DNA from 4 places in the Bradyrhizobium sp. 76 genome. Region 1 is predicted to be linked to each of the others. Evidence: predicted binding sites of a transcription regulator. Region 1 holds the regulator's gene; each other region holds the start of a gene.
The links. Region 1 encodes LexA, which represses DNA repair genes until DNA is damaged. Its sites were predicted from a motif close to TGTTCNNNNTGTGTTCNG; they were not measured.

Region 1 (3,599 bases):
CGTGCTCGCGCGTGACGTCGCGGCGCGGCGCACGCAGCCGCCGCAGGCGATGTCGGCGATGGACGGCTACGCGGTGCGAGCGGCCGATGCCGCGACGATCGATTCGGAGCTCACCATCATCGGCGAAGTCGCGGCGGGCCGACCGTTCGCGGGGATGGTCGGCGCCGGCGAGGCCGTGCGGATCTTCACCGGCGGCGTCGTTCCCGGTGGCGCGGACGCCGTCGTGATCCAGGAGGACACCGTCGCCGCCGGCAAGCGTATCACGATCAAGGAAGCCGCGATCGCCGGTCGGCACATTCGCCCCGCCGGCGTCGATTTCCGCGAGGACGACGTGCTCCTGCGCAAGGGAAGCCGTCTCACCGAGCGCGACCTCGCGCTCGCCGCCGGGATGAATCATCCGCACCTTGCCGTTTGCGGGCGTCCGAAGGTCGCGATTCTCGCCACCGGCGACGAACTGGTGATGCCGGGCAGCACGCCCGGCCACGGCCAGATCGTCTATTCCAACGGCTACGCCCTGCACGCGCTCGCCCGCAGCGAAGGCGCCGAGACCATCGACCTCGGTATTGCCGCCGACACGCTGGAGGCCACCACCGCCGGCATCCGCCGCGCCCGTGAGAGCGGCGCCGACATCCTGATCACGACCGGAGGCGCATCGGTCGGCGACCACGATCTGGTCCAGCAGGCACTGCGGGACGAAGGCATCGCGATGGCGTTCTGGAAGATCGCGATGCGGCCAGGCAAGCCGATGATGCACGGGCGGCTCGGCGCAATGGGCGTGATCGGTCTGCCGGGCAATCCCGTGTCGTCCTACGTGTGCGCTTTCCTGTTCATGGTGCCGCTGATTCGTGCCCTGTCGGGCCGTTCAGTGATTCACCATCGCCGTGAGCGCGCCGTGCTCGGCCGCGACGTCAGCGCCAACGACCAGCGCGAGGACTATCTGCGCGCGCATCTGGAGGAGCGCGACGATGGCACACGCGTCGTTCTTCCCGTCAATCATCAGGACTCTTCGCTGCTTGCGAATCTCGCTGCAGCGCAGGTACTTCTCGTGCGCGCACCGTTCGCGCCGAAGGCCGAAGCCGGCACGGCTTGCGAAGTGTTGCGGCTCCCTGTCTGAGCGCCCCGGCAATGCGCGTTCCGCCAACTTTGCTCTGTTCACGGTAAATTAAGCAGTTGCGGAACATGTATCGAACATATAGTGTCCGTTCATGATTTGTTTCGAGCATGTAGCGGCATATTGCCGAATTCAGCGTCTCGGAATCGGACGACATCAACCGGGGGACTTTGGTCGAGATGTTAACGCGCAAACAATACGAGCTTCTGCGGTTCATCAGTGAACGTCTGAAGGAAAGCGGCGTACCGCCCTCCTTCGACGAGATGAAGGATGCGCTCGACCTGCGCTCGAAGTCGGGCATCCATCGCCTGATCACGGCGCTCGAGGAGCGTGGCTTTATCCGACGCCTGCCCAACCGCGCCCGTGCGATTGAAGTCATCAAGCTGCCGGAGCTCCAGGCAGCCGCAGGCAGCCGCCGCGGCTTCACGCCGAGCGTCATCGAGGGCAATCTCGGCAAGGTGCGCGCGAGCTCCAGCCTGCCCGCGGACGAGGGCGAACGTCCCGTCGCGGTGCCGGTGATGGGTCGCATCGCGGCCGGCACGCCGATCGAGGCGTTGCAGACCCGCAGCCATACTATCAGCGTACCGCCTGACATGCTCGGCTCGGGCGAGCATTACGCGCTCGAAGTGCGCGGTGATTCCATGGTCGAGGCCGGCATCCTTGACGGCGACATGGCGCTGATTCAGCGCAACGAGAGCGCCGATACAGGGGACATCGTGGTGGCGCTGATCGACGACGAGGAAGCGACGCTGAAGCGCTTCCGCCGTCGCGGCGCCTCGATCGCGCTCGAGCCCGCCAACGCGGCCTATGAGGTCCGCATCCTGCCGCCCAACCGGGTGAAGATTCAGGGCAAGCTGATCGGGCTTTACCGGAAGTACTGATACCGGGCGTCCTTGATACCGGGAGTACTTCATACCGGAGGTGCTTGGCGCCGCGTGCGCTTCCGATCGGCATCGCCGGTCAGGGATTGGAGCGGATCATCGTCCGCTCCGGCTGGGTAGTCTTTCTGGTTCTGCACAGACTATCCGGCCCCTCCTTCGGCGCTGGCTCCTCGCGACGCCCACGAAGCGGAACTGGTTCGCGGCGCAAGTGTTCGAGGAAACAGCGGCCAGCGATCAAGCTCGACCGTGGCAGTCAAGCCGGCGATATTCGCGCACGCGCCTCCCGAATGCATCGCAACTCGCTTTGTTCCTATTGAATTCGGGAAAGATAATGTGATCGCGGCTCGCGGAAACCAGCCGCAGATTTGCCCACAACCAAGCAGAGCTTCATGCTTCAACTCTGATAGAGGCCTGCGCCTCGATTAAGAGACGCGGGTTGCTATCCCAGCATGAGGAGCACCCGATGTGTGACTACAGCCTGCATGCCGTCGCGTCGCGCCCCGCCGAAGTCGGCGAGACGATCGTCACGACAAGCTTCCGCGGCACCTCGACGCGCGGCTTCGCCTCGGCAGCCGATCCGTCTGTTGCCGTCTGCCTGCTGCCGGGAACGGAGCTCGCCTTCGCCGACGACGTTCGCTACGACAATCGCTGGATCTGGACGCGCACCATCAATTCCCGCGTGGGCAAGTTCGGCAAGATCGATCCGCACGTTCCCGACCGCCATCACGACGCGATCGAATTCCCCGACGGCAAATATGTGCTGGTGACGCAGCTCGTCGAAGGCCAGCGCGCGACCGTGCTGCAACTGCCTGTGACCCAGCCGGTGACGGAGCGCGAGCACAAGGCGCAGGTCATCGTCGACAGGCAGCCGACCGTCACGCGCCTGCCGATCGGCTGACGCAGCCGGCTACGAGGTCGGAGGTCAAGATTGAATCGCCGTCGCCGGCCGTGGCCGGCGAGATGGCGCGGTTTGCGCCCAGTGAATCCGAGCAGATGCACCAATCCACTGCATTGCTCCGCACCGTCAGATCAATCGTCGGCCTGCAAGTCGGTCTCCGCCGGCGTTGCGTCCTTGATGCGGGGTGCGATCGCCTTGGGCGCAAGGCTGCCGTCGAAATCACCCTCGCCTGCGCCGGCTGGCAACGAGGGGCGGCTCGCGCCTCTCGCCCTCACCGCCTGAACCACAAAGCCGTCACCACGCTGCGTTAGCGCCAGCGCACTCTGGCTGGCGAGCCGTTGCCGATCGACCACCATCGCCGCGCAATCGGGCGGCGCGGGGCGTGTCGTCACCACCAGCGCGGCCCGACTACAATCGTCCGCGAGAGCGTCGACGCGCAGTGCCAGCGCGACCAACCTCCCGTCGGCCAGTGGCGTCACGCAGCCCGATTCGTCACAGGACACGCCATCGGCCAGCGAGGCTCTGCCGGCATCGCGCGGATCTGCGTCGGCAGCGAGCCACTCCTTGAGCAGAAAGCTGTCCTTGCTCGTCCTGATCAGGTGCAGATGTCCGTCCCTGCCCCGCACCGCGACGCTGGCGCCATCCCCGGCAATCAGGATGTCGGGCTGCCGCGCCGACAGTCCCCAGAGGATCGCTGCCAGCAGGACCA
Region 2 (3,599 bases), 100 kb from region 1:
GCCTCGCGCTCCTTGCGGATGGTCTCGATCGCGACCTTGCCGCGCATCATGACCGAGCCGCGGCCGAGGTGATAGGCGGCGCGGATGCCTTGCCGTCCGAGGATGACGCCGCCGGTCGGGAAATCCGGTCCCGGCACGATGTTGATGAGCTCGTCGATGGTAAGCGCAGGGTTGTCGATCAGCGCGACGCAGGCGTCGATGACCTCGCCGAGATTGTGCGGCGGGATGTTGGTCGCCATGCCGACCGCGATGCCGCCGGCGCCATTGACGAGAAGGTTGGGGAACTTGGCCGGCAAGACCGACGGTTCGGTCTCGTTGTTGTCGTAGTTCGGCTGGAAGTCGACCGTGTCCTTGTCGATGTCGGCCAGCAGAGCCAGCGCCACCTTCGTCAATCGGGCTTCGGTATAACGATAGGCAGCCGGGGGATCGCCGTCGACCGATCCGAAATTGCCTTGGCCGTCGATCAGCGGCACGCGCATGGAGAAGTCCTGCGCCATCCGGACCATGGCGTCGTAGATCGACTGGTCGCCATGCGGATGATATTTACCGATGACGTCACCGACCACGCGGGCGGACTTGACGTACTTCTTGTCCGGCGTGTGCCCCTGCTCGTTCATCGAGTACAGGATGCGGCGATGCACCGGCTTCAGACCGTCGCGGGCGTCAGGCAGCGCCCGCGCTACGATCACGCTCATGGCGTAGTCGAGATAGGACTTCTTCATCTCCTCGAAGATGGAGACGGGGCGAATATCCGAGGGTTGCGCCGGCTGGTCGCCGGGCTTGTCGTCGTCGTCAGCCAAGGGGAAATCCGGTGAGGTTTTATCTGGGAATCATATAGCGCATCGAGCCTCTGATAACCACCCTCGCGGCGATCTGGGAAGCGCTTTTTCCGCCTATTTTTCCAACAACTTAAGCCCTTGCGATCGGTGTCTTGGACAGCCCCCGTATCGACCTTGCAAAATCGCCGATCACGCGTCGAAAATCGCGCGGCGAGCTTGCCCCGTCAGCGCGCTTGCCAAGCCGCAATCCGAGCTCACCCGAAACATGAAGCGGGCCCGGAAATCCCGAGCCCGTCCTGCCGATTAGTGGGATTTTCTGACACGAGATGAGAAGCGCCGCCCATCCGGCCGGCGCGTCGCATTGAGACTCCGCGTTCTCAGAGCGGGATCGCTCAGAACGGGATATCGTCGTCCATGTCGCTGTTGCGGCCACCGCCGCCAGCGGCAACGGGACGGCGCGGTGCGCTGCTGACCGGACCGGAGGAGCCGAAATCGCCGCCCGGCTCGTCGCCGAAGCTGCCGCCTCCCCCACCGCCGCTACGACCGTCCAGCATCGTCAGGGTCGAGTTGAAGCCCTGCAGCACGACTTCGGTCGAGTACTTCTCGACGCCGCTCTGGTCGGTCCATTTGCGGGTCTGGAGCGCACCCTCGACGTAAATCTTGGCGCCCTTCTTCAGATACTGTTCGGCGACCTTGCAGAGCCCTTCATTGAAGATCACGACGCGGTGCCACTCGGTCTTTTCCTTGCGCTCGCCGGTGGCCTTGTCGCGCCACGTCTCCGAGGTGGCGACGCTCAGATTGGCGATCGGCCGCCCGTCCTGGGTGCGGCGGATTTCAGGATCCTTGCCGAGATTTCCAACCAGAATGACCTTGTTGACGCTTCCCGCCATCTCCGCTCTCCGCTCCGAATGCCACTGAATTCAAGAAGGCCGGTCCGCTCCCCGCGTTCCGCCGTGCCTGTTGAGACGACCCTATACGCTCGCCGAACGCTTGCGGACGACGATCAGTCCGTCGCCCCTCCGGTTATCCCCACATATAGCATCGACCTCCTGTTCGTTCCAGATTTGTTCTTGGCGAAACGACCGCATCGATGTGTGGCGTCAATCGGCCAATGTAGTGCTGGAATGCGCGCAGCGGTTGGAACCTTTGTAGGTTCCCGAAAACGAGGGAAAGAGCTTAACATTCAGTAAGTTATGGGTACTCGCAGTGCCCCGTTCTTGTTGCATTCGGAGACGGACTTTGCCGCCCCGTAGAGCTACGGGTTTCCCCGGACTTAGTTCATATGGGCCCTCGCGCCTGATCAGCCGCTTCGGGGAAGAAAGAAGCGGACGAACCTGGGGAGACTGGCAATGAATAAGCTTCTGATTGGTGCAATCGGTGCAGCGGCGATGGGCCTGTCGGCTCCCGCGAGCGCGGCGGATATGGCCGCGCGTCCCTACACCAAGGCCCCCGCGCCGGCGATTGCCACCATCTACGATTGGAGCGGCTTCTATATCGGCATCAACGGCGGCGGTGGCTCAAGCCACACGTGCTGGGACTTCGTCACGCCCGCGACCGGCGTTTTGGTCGGCGAAGGCTGTCACAATGCGACGGGGGGCACCGTCGGTGGCCAGATCGGCTATCGCTGGCAGTCCGCCAATTGGGTGTTCGGTCTCGAAGGCCAAGGCAACTGGGCCGACTTCCGGGGCGACAATGTGAGCACCCTCTTCCCGGGTACCGCTTTGGTGACGGGTGATCGCAACCGTTCCCGCATCGACGCTTTCGGCCTCATCACCGGTCAGGTCGGTTACGCCTGGAACAACGTGCTGTTCTACGTGAAGGGCGGCGCCGCCGTCGTCGGCGACAAGTACGACATCTACGCTGCTACAGGTACGCCCGGCGCGGGCGCGCTCCTGGCTTCGGCGCGGGAGACTCGCTGGGGTGGTACGGTCGGGGCCGGTCTGGAGTTCGGCTTCGCCCCGAACTGGTCGTTGGGCTTTGAGTACGACCACATCTTCCTTGGCGATCGCACGATCGGCTTCACAACGCCCCCGGGTGGGGTCTTCGGCAGCGACCGGATTCGGCAGGACGTCGACATGGGCCTCGTCCGCCTGAACTATCGCTGGGGCGGTCCGGTGATCGCGAGGTACTGATCGAACTGACATCCATCAAAGCAAGGCCGGCCTCGCGCCGGCCTTTTTCGTTGCTGTTCCCATGGGGGAACCAAAGGTCAGTAATTGCACCATTTTCAGGCCGCTGTGGCTTTCCAGTGACACAACTTGCGGCTTCAATGGTGTAAGTACGGCCTCAGTTGGGCAAGTGAGTCCGATGCCCTTCCTTATCGTGGAAGGCACAATCAGAAACTGGGACTGGGATTAGTTGAAAATGAAAAAGGTTTTGTTGGCTTCGGCCTGTTTGTTCGCTCTCGCTGCCCCGGCTTCGGCCGCTGATCTCGCGGCGCGCCCCTACACCAAGGCTCCGGTGGCCATGGCTTCGGTCTACAACTGGACCGGCTTCTACCTCGGTGTTGTCGGTGGCGGCGCCTGGGAAAATTCCTCGACCGACCCGAAGATGAAGGGCGGCTTCGTCGGCGGTACCGCCGGCTACAACTGGCAGACCGGCAATGTCGTGTTCGGCATCGAGGCCGATGGTGCCTGGGCTGACGTCAGCGCGTCGGTCACCGGCCCCGTTGCCGTCCCCGGCTTCGGCCTCGTCAGCACCACCCTCAGCTCGAAGACCGATGCGATGGGCACCGTGCGCGGCCGCATCGGCTACGCCGTCAACAACGTCCTGTTCTACGGCACCGGTGGTTACGCCTGGATCGACAACAAGCTCAGCATC
Region 3 (3,599 bases), 170 kb from region 1:
ATATGTGACCATGCGATCTTTCGGTGGTGCGATCCTCCAACGATAGCGGACGTCTCGAACCATGCAGCGGCGATGCTGGTAGAACGCTCCGGCTGTTGTATGGTCGGACGTTTCTTACGAGGGGCTGATGAAGATTGCCATTGTTGTCGCCGGCGTGATCGTTGTTGCCGCGGCCGTTCTCGTGGCGGTCCAGCCGAGCTTTCTGAAGCCTGCGTCACTGGCACTCGTGCAGAAGTCCGACATCCTCGGCTTTTCGCCCGGCATGACATTCGACGAGACCAACAAGCTCATCACGCAACGTCGCTACCGCTGCCGTCAGCTTCGCGATTCCTACGTCCTCGAATGCGCAGTCGACGGCGCCAAGGTCACGATCTTTGCCGACGACGTCGACCCCAAGAATCCGGACCCCAAACATCCCATCTGGCGCGTCAACGCGGAGTTGAGCAATCCGGGCCCCCAAGACGCTGCCGTCAAATCGATATCCGACCAGTTCAACGCCCAGCCAACCGGGGATGCCCTGGAGGGATGGATATGGACCGTCGGTCGTGGGCTGAAGCTGAGCTACGACGGCGCCGCCTTGAAGCTGGTGGACGAGGCAGAGGAAATCAGGCGGGGCAAGCAGGAAGCAAAGCGCTAGGGAGTGCTCCTGTGGTCGTGCCTTGGAGGAAGGGCACAGCAATCAATCCGCCTCAGATGCATGCCTCACCCTAACGCATCCGCCACCCATTCTATCGCATGCGCGCAACTGTTCCTTAATGGGTTTCTCGCCTAAATTGCACTATTCTGGAATGAACGTGGCGAGGCTTGGTGCGAATCTTCGCGGGTGTACAGGCGATGCGCGGCGTCGCTGCGCTGTCGGTGGTCTGCGGACACGCGATCAGTGCGCGACCCGACATGGTCGGGCCGGAGCTTGCCGAGGGTGCGCTGACGATACTTGCGAGCGGCGTCGACATCTTTTTCGTGATCTCCGGCTTCATCATCGCGACCACCGCGACGGCACAAGATAACCCGCTGGATTTCGCTTTCAGACGGGCCCTCAGAATTTTCCCGCTCTATTGGCTGGTGTTGCTGGCGGCGTTTGTCAGCTCCTCCTGGATCGCGCTGGCGCCGGGCGACCGCCCCGCTCTCGATCTCGGAACCATCTTCGCATGGACCTATCCGAACTGGTACCTTGGCCCAGCCTGGTCGCTGGCTTTCGAACTGCACTTCTACGTCGCCGTCGCCATCGTCCTGGCGATCAAGCCGGACCGGCTGTTCGAGATCTTGTTCGCTGGATTCGCCCTGGTCATTCTTGCTCTCGTCTTCGGCCTGGAGGCCGGGATCTACTTTCATCCGCTGGTGCTGGAATTCGGTGCCGGCGTTGTCATCGCCTATCTCCAGAGAAGCGGACGATTGCGCTTTTCGCGCCACTTCCCCGCCGTTTCCGCGGGCCTGTTCGTGGCCGGGTGGTACTGGATTTTCGTGCGCGGCGCGGCCGACCCGCAATTCGCGCGCGTCCTGACCTATGGCCTCGGCGCGGGATTGCTGATCCATGCTGTGGTCGCTGTCGAGATCGAGGGGCGATCCTTCTCACCGGTCCTGCAATGGCTCGGCAAGATCTCGTACGCGTTGTATATCGTCCATTATCTGGTGGTGAAATGGATCGCCAGCTTCGACGGACTGTGGCTTCTGTCGACCGTCGGGACAATCATCGCGGGCATCCTGCTCTCCATCGGTCTCGCCGCCGCCTTGCACGTCGCCGTTGAGGCACCGATCCTCGATTGGGGGCGCAAGCTAAGTCTGATGCGCAGACGCCGATCGCTGCCGGCCGTTCCGTGATCATCTCCCGACCCTGAATCCGGGCAAGTGCGGCCCTGGCTGCGTCATGGGCCAGCCACGAACAAATAAGGAACAACAAGCATCAGTCGGCATTGAGCCTGAAAAGGAGAGATCGCCGTGACCGACAACAAGATGGCTGGCAACACCGCAGGCAACACCCAAAAGGACCCGAAGGATTGGGTCTCCGGGGACGACCCGATGACCGGCGCCCAGGAATCCTACCTCAAGACCCTCGCCGAGCAGGCCCACAAGCCCCTCCCCAAGGAGGATCTGACCAAGGCAGAGGCGTCAGAGCTGATCGAGACGATGCGGCAGAAGGCCGGGCTCGAGAAGTAGACGGCGCTGCATTTCGAAACACGAGAGATGGGCGGCGGCTGACAGGGAGGCCGCCCGTCGCCAAGCGCCAAGTACCAATCATCGCCGGCGAGCGCGGTCCTCTGCGGCAGGTTCGCGGCCAGACAGCTAATCGCTTTCGACGACCCTCACAGCCAGCTCAGCGACCGCACGCCGGCCGGCCGCGACGAGGCCGTCGATCTCGCGTGTCTCGTGCTTGGCGCAGTGGATGATCCGTTCGGCGACATACCGGCGCGCGGTGTAGGCTTCCATCACCTCAGGCATCATCTCGCTGACGCGCTCCAGCGCCCTGTCCATGTGCGACAGCGTTCGTTCGTTGAACTCCTCCAGAAGCAACATCACCTGTCCTCAATCTCATAATGAATACGGCTAGTCGTGTTGGCGGGCGGACGCCGATCGAGGCATGCACGCTCCGTCCCGCGAGACGGGAGAGCCTGACTCCACCGATGATCTGAAGTGCCGCCAATACTGGAGAATTGCAGGCGTTCGGCCAACGCGGCATTCACAAACGTTAAGCGTGATGCGTTTCGTTGGCACCTGCGGCGTCAGTGCACTATCCCGTAAGGTAGCCGTCGGTGCTCGCGAACAGCACCGCAATCACGCAGTTAACTGCGTGTCACCGTAATGCGTAATTCCCGACGGATAGGCCAATATCTGACCCCACGGTCATTGCCAGATCACTTCGGCAGACCGCGAATTGCCAGCTTGACGACTGTAAGGACAACGAAGGCGGGCGCGCCGTAAACGATTGCATTCACGGCCCAAGTGATGGCGACGCCCAGGAAAACGGAACTGCCAACCGCTCCCCAGAAAAGGTAGGCTGCGGATATGCCCGGCATCTCCCATGCCTTCACAGCGATGGAGTAGTCGGTGAGCTGCTCCATGACGAGCAGCACCGTCGAGACGAGCGCCCCGATTGCCAGTGCGACGATGAGAACGGATTTCATTGTGTTCAAAGGCCCAACAGCCCCATCAAGATCGGAATCATAAAATAAGCTGCCAAGCCGAGGAGGCCTCCTACGGCAAGCTTCACCCAACGCCGTTGGATTTTCGGGTCGAGCCATGTCGCCAGTTTGACCCAGAGCGCATACGCCCATCCAGCAACAATCGAGCGGATCAGTGCAAACAGAAGCTCACCTAGGATATTGGCCATGGCCGTTAGTCGCGTCATTGCCGCGAGGAGTTCATCTGCGAGCGGCTACACAAGCCTGTCCACCCGTGAGTGAGGTGGCTAATTCTGCGGTTTGCGTCACCGTTCTGACGGCCCGGTTCGCGCTGTGGGGCGCTTCGCGTGAAGGGGCTCGTGGTCTAGCGCTTGAGCACTGCCATCGCAATTCATGCCCTTAGTTCGCACGCTCGGCGCGGCGTCGTGACTGCTGACATCAGGGTGGCAGCAGCGGTGTGCGACGAGCCCCGCGATGCCGCTC
Region 4 (3,599 bases), on a different contig from region 1:
GGGCAAGACGCTGCGCCAGCGCGAGCGCTTCGGCATCGAGCTTGTCGAGCGGCACCACGCGGTTGGCGAGCCCCCATTCCAGAGCGGATTTGGCCGGCACGGTCTCGCCCAGCGCGAACATCTCGTAGGCCCGCGCGTAGCCGATGCGCGCCGGCATCAGCAGGCTGGAGGCGGCTTCCGGCACCAGCGCAAGGCTGACGAAGGGCGTCGACAGTTGCGCGTTGTCGGCAAGCACGACGAGGTCGCAATGCAGCAGCATCGTGGTGCCGACGCCGACGGCGCGGCCCTGCACCGCCGCAACCAAGGGCCGGGTGCAGCGCGCCAGCGACTGGATGAAGCGCACGACGTTGCGGCTTCCTTCCGACTTGCCCGCTGCGACCGCGGCGAATTCGCCGACGTCGTTGCCGGCAGTGAACATGTCGCCTTCGCCGCGGATCAGGATCACGCGGGCCGACGCATCCGACCTGGCGGATTCGATGGCGTCGGCAAGTATGCCGTACATCGCATCCGTCAGCGCGTTCTTCTTGTCGGGGCGCGCCAGCGTGAGCGTGAGAATTCCGCCGTTGTTCTCGATCCGGACTTGGTCAGTCATTCGTTCGCTCCTCTTGGGAATTTATCCTGAATGCTCGTCAGCCAGCGCGCGACGACGTCGATCTCCGCGCCGGTAAATCCTTCCGTCAATGCCGCATTGACCTTTGCTGCGCTGGCCTTCGCCTGCGCCAGCGCCGTTCGCCCCTTCGGCGTCAGCCAGACGCGCCAGGCGCGACCATCCTCGTGATCCGCGCGCCGCTCGACCAGTTTAGCCGCCGCCGTACGGTCGACCAACCCCGAGATGCCGGCCGGCCCCATGTCGAGCGCCGCGCCGGCCTCGCCCATCAGGACGCCGTCCTGCTTGCCGAGGATGAACAGGAGTCCTGCCTGCGCCGGCGTGACCTCGCTCGAAGGCTGCCCCGCCATCCAGCGCTGCACGCGGCGTTGGGCCACGCTCAACAGGTAGATCAGCCGATGATGCCCCGAGCCGGCCGCTTTATTTCGCATGCGAAATATATAGTCGAGGCGGCCCGGGATGTCAAAGGACGGCAGCTGGATCGATGTGCCGTGGCATCGTCGAGCAACAGGGCCGCACCGGCGCACCAGAACCTCACCCACCAATCGCAATTAGTCGCCGCCGCCCAGCTTGACGGTCGCTTCTTTTGTGTTCCCTATTCGTTCTGTTCAATCATAGATTGTCCCGGAGACCTTTCGTGATGAACAGTATGCGTGGCGAGAACCAGCCGACCCAGCTCGTAATTCATAATGACGATGATACGCCGGACCGATTCGTGATGGATCTGCTTCGGCAGGTTTTCGGCAAATCAGACCGTGAAGCGACAGCGCTGATCACTCAGATCGAGCAGAAGGAAAAAGCGGTTTGCGGGCCTTACCCGCAATCGGTTGCCGAAGCCCTTTTCAAATCTGCGCAACAATCCACCGAATTGGCCGGCCACCAACTGCAGGTCACGCTAGAGGCGGTCAAGACTCCTTGCGAACTCTGTGGCAAGCCTGAGGGACAGACCGACGTTCGTATCGGCGACCGAACGGTCTGGCTGTGCAGCGACTGCATGCGTGCGGCGGATGAACCCTCGAACGAACAAGAGGAAGATTTCGACTTTGCTTGCGACGTTCTCGATTGGCACCTTGCCAGCGCCGCGCGCAGCAAACTCGTGACCACGATCCGCCAATTTCCCGGCCACATGCGGGTCGATCTTCAAGCCGCGGTCGACCGGCTCTTCGGCAAGGCCATCCGGCTGGTGGGACTGAACGAGGAGCAGCGCTACGAAACGCTGTCGATCCCACGACTGCTCAAGGAGGGCCGCTATGCGATCGCGATTGCCCCGCTGCAATATTCCGACGTCGATGTAGGCGAGAAGAGCCCGGTCAGGTGTCTGGATAACGGACTATGGCTGTGTGAGCAGGATCATCTCCGCTACGCGGTTTTGCTCTGCGCACAGCGCGAATACAGTCGCGAGCCCGGAATTCGGATCGAGATCCTGGTGCCTTCAGGTTCCGCAGGCGCGGCTCTCGTCCAGCAATGCTTCAATGAATTGGAGGAAGCCGTACAGGCTGCGCGGACCTATCGCGGCAAGATCCTGTCGCTCGATGCCGACTCCGACTATCGCGGTCGCTCGCGCGGCATCACGGTGCATCGCTTGCCGCAGGTCGCGCGCGACGAGGTGATTCTGCCGGAGCAGACCCTGCGGCTGCTCGATCGCAACGTTCTGACCTTCGTCAACACCCGAGACCAATTGCGCCGGCTGGGTCAATCGACACGCAAAGGCATCTTGCTGTACGGGCCGCCGGGCACTGGCAAGACCCACACGATCCGCTATCTCGCAACGCATTTGCCCGGGCATACGACGCTGATCATCACGGCCGAGCAGATCGGTCTGCTCGGCGGCCTATATGAGCCTGGCACGCCTGCTCCAGCCGTCGATGGTGGTGATCGAGGATGTCGATCTCATCGCCCGCGACCGCGATGACATGGGGCCGTGTGAGGAATCCATGCCGAACAAGCTGCTCAACGAGATGGACGGGCTGAAGGAAGACGCCGACATCCTGTTCGTCCTGACCACCAACCGGCCGGAGGACCTCGAGGGAGCTCTCGCGGGTCGCCCCGGCCGCATCGATCAAGCCATCGAAGTGCCGCTGCCCGACGAGACCGGCCGCGGCAAGCTGGTCCGGCTCTACGGCAGGGGACTGCCGCTCGAGGGGGCGGTGATCGCGGAGGCTGCCCGACGCAGCGAGGGCACCAGTTGCGCCTTCATCAAGGAGCTGATGCGGCGGCTGGCGCAAGGAAGCATCGCACGGGACGGCGGCAACACCGTGATCTCCCGCCGATATCGACGAAGCCCTTGACGACATGCTGTTCTCCGGCGGCCGGCTCAACGCGCAGCTGCTCGGCGGCGCGCAGGCAATGGCCGCCGGGTGACGCTCCGAAGTGGCGCGCCGGCTACGGCGCGCAGGTGAAGCTCGCTGCCTCCGTCACCGGACCGCTCTTGTAGTGCGGCCAGGCCGGCCAGCGGCACAGCGGCAGCGCGCGAAGCGTCGCAAAGGACGGCGCTTCGACCTTCTGCTCGGCGACTTCCAAATCGCCGGGCGCCTTGCCCTTTTCGACCCAGTCGACCAGCGCGCTCAGCATGTCGACATTGGCCGGCGCGCCGGAGCCGACATGGTCGACCCCGGGCGCGGTGTAGAGCCGCGCGAATTCGGCCGTCTCGGCCTTGCCGAGCTTGCGTTCGACGCTCTCGAAATAGCGGATGCCGGCATAGGGGCTCTGCGCGTAGTCCGCCATATGTTCGAGCATGATCAGCCGGCCGCCGCGAGCGCGGAAGCGGCTGAGGTCGGGGTCGGTGGAATCCATCAGGCTGGAGACCTCGAGCAGCCGCCCCTTGTGCTCTTCGGGCTTATAGGTCGTCACGTCGAGCTTGGGATCGCGCGCGAACACATATTGGATGCCGCCGGCACCGTAGATCCAGGCGATGCCGTTATTGGGCGCAGGCGGCTGCGCAGGAGACGCCGTGCCGAGCCACCATGCGACCCAGCCGCCGGTCGGGCCAACC

Region 2: IVB48_RS04330 (single-stranded DNA-binding protein) is a predicted target of LexA. The motif match lies at 1,834-1,851, and genes of this name have one in related genera.
Region 3: IVB48_RS04730 (DUF3072 domain-containing protein) is a predicted target of LexA. The motif match lies at 1,876-1,893, and genes of this name have one in related genera.
Region 4: IVB48_RS34185 (ATP-dependent Clp protease adaptor ClpS) is a predicted target of LexA. The motif match lies at 1,197-1,214, and genes of this name have one in related genera.

Annotation. Positions count from the first base shown of each region.
Region 1 covers NZ_JADPIS010000015.1:610,326-613,924, reverse strand. The annotation lists gene glp (gephyrin-like molybdotransferase Glp) at 1-1,114, shown strand, start outside; gene lexA (transcriptional repressor LexA) at 1,291-1,992, shown strand; gene IVB48_RS03825 (hypothetical protein) at 2,456-2,890, shown strand; gene IVB48_RS03820 (ComEC/Rec2 family competence protein) at 3,022-3,599, opposite strand, start outside.
Region 2 covers NZ_JADPIS010000015.1:712,676-716,274, reverse strand. The annotation lists gene gyrA (DNA gyrase subunit A) at 1-800, opposite strand, end outside; gene IVB48_RS04330 (single-stranded DNA-binding protein) at 1,172-1,669, opposite strand; gene IVB48_RS04325 (outer membrane beta-barrel protein) at 2,129-2,911, shown strand; gene IVB48_RS04320 (outer membrane protein) at 3,144-3,599, shown strand, end outside.
Region 3 covers NZ_JADPIS010000015.1:775,703-779,301, reverse strand. The annotation lists gene IVB48_RS04740 (hypothetical protein) at 128-637, shown strand; gene IVB48_RS04735 (acyltransferase) at 808-1,818, shown strand; gene IVB48_RS04730 (DUF3072 domain-containing protein) at 1,951-2,154, shown strand; gene IVB48_RS04725 (hypothetical protein) at 2,281-2,511, opposite strand; gene IVB48_RS04720 (hypothetical protein) at 2,850-3,119, opposite strand; gene IVB48_RS04715 (hypothetical protein) at 3,125-3,325, opposite strand.
Region 4 covers NZ_JADPIS010000131.1:183,298-186,896, forward strand. The annotation lists gene IVB48_RS34175 (enoyl-CoA hydratase) at 1-592, opposite strand, end outside; gene IVB48_RS34180 (MarR family winged helix-turn-helix transcriptional regulator) at 589-1,038, opposite strand; gene IVB48_RS34185 (ATP-dependent Clp protease adaptor ClpS) at 1,248-2,519, shown strand; gene IVB48_RS41035 (ATP-binding protein) at 2,443-2,895, shown strand; gene IVB48_RS34190 (tannase/feruloyl esterase family alpha/beta hydrolase) at 2,990-3,599, opposite strand, start outside.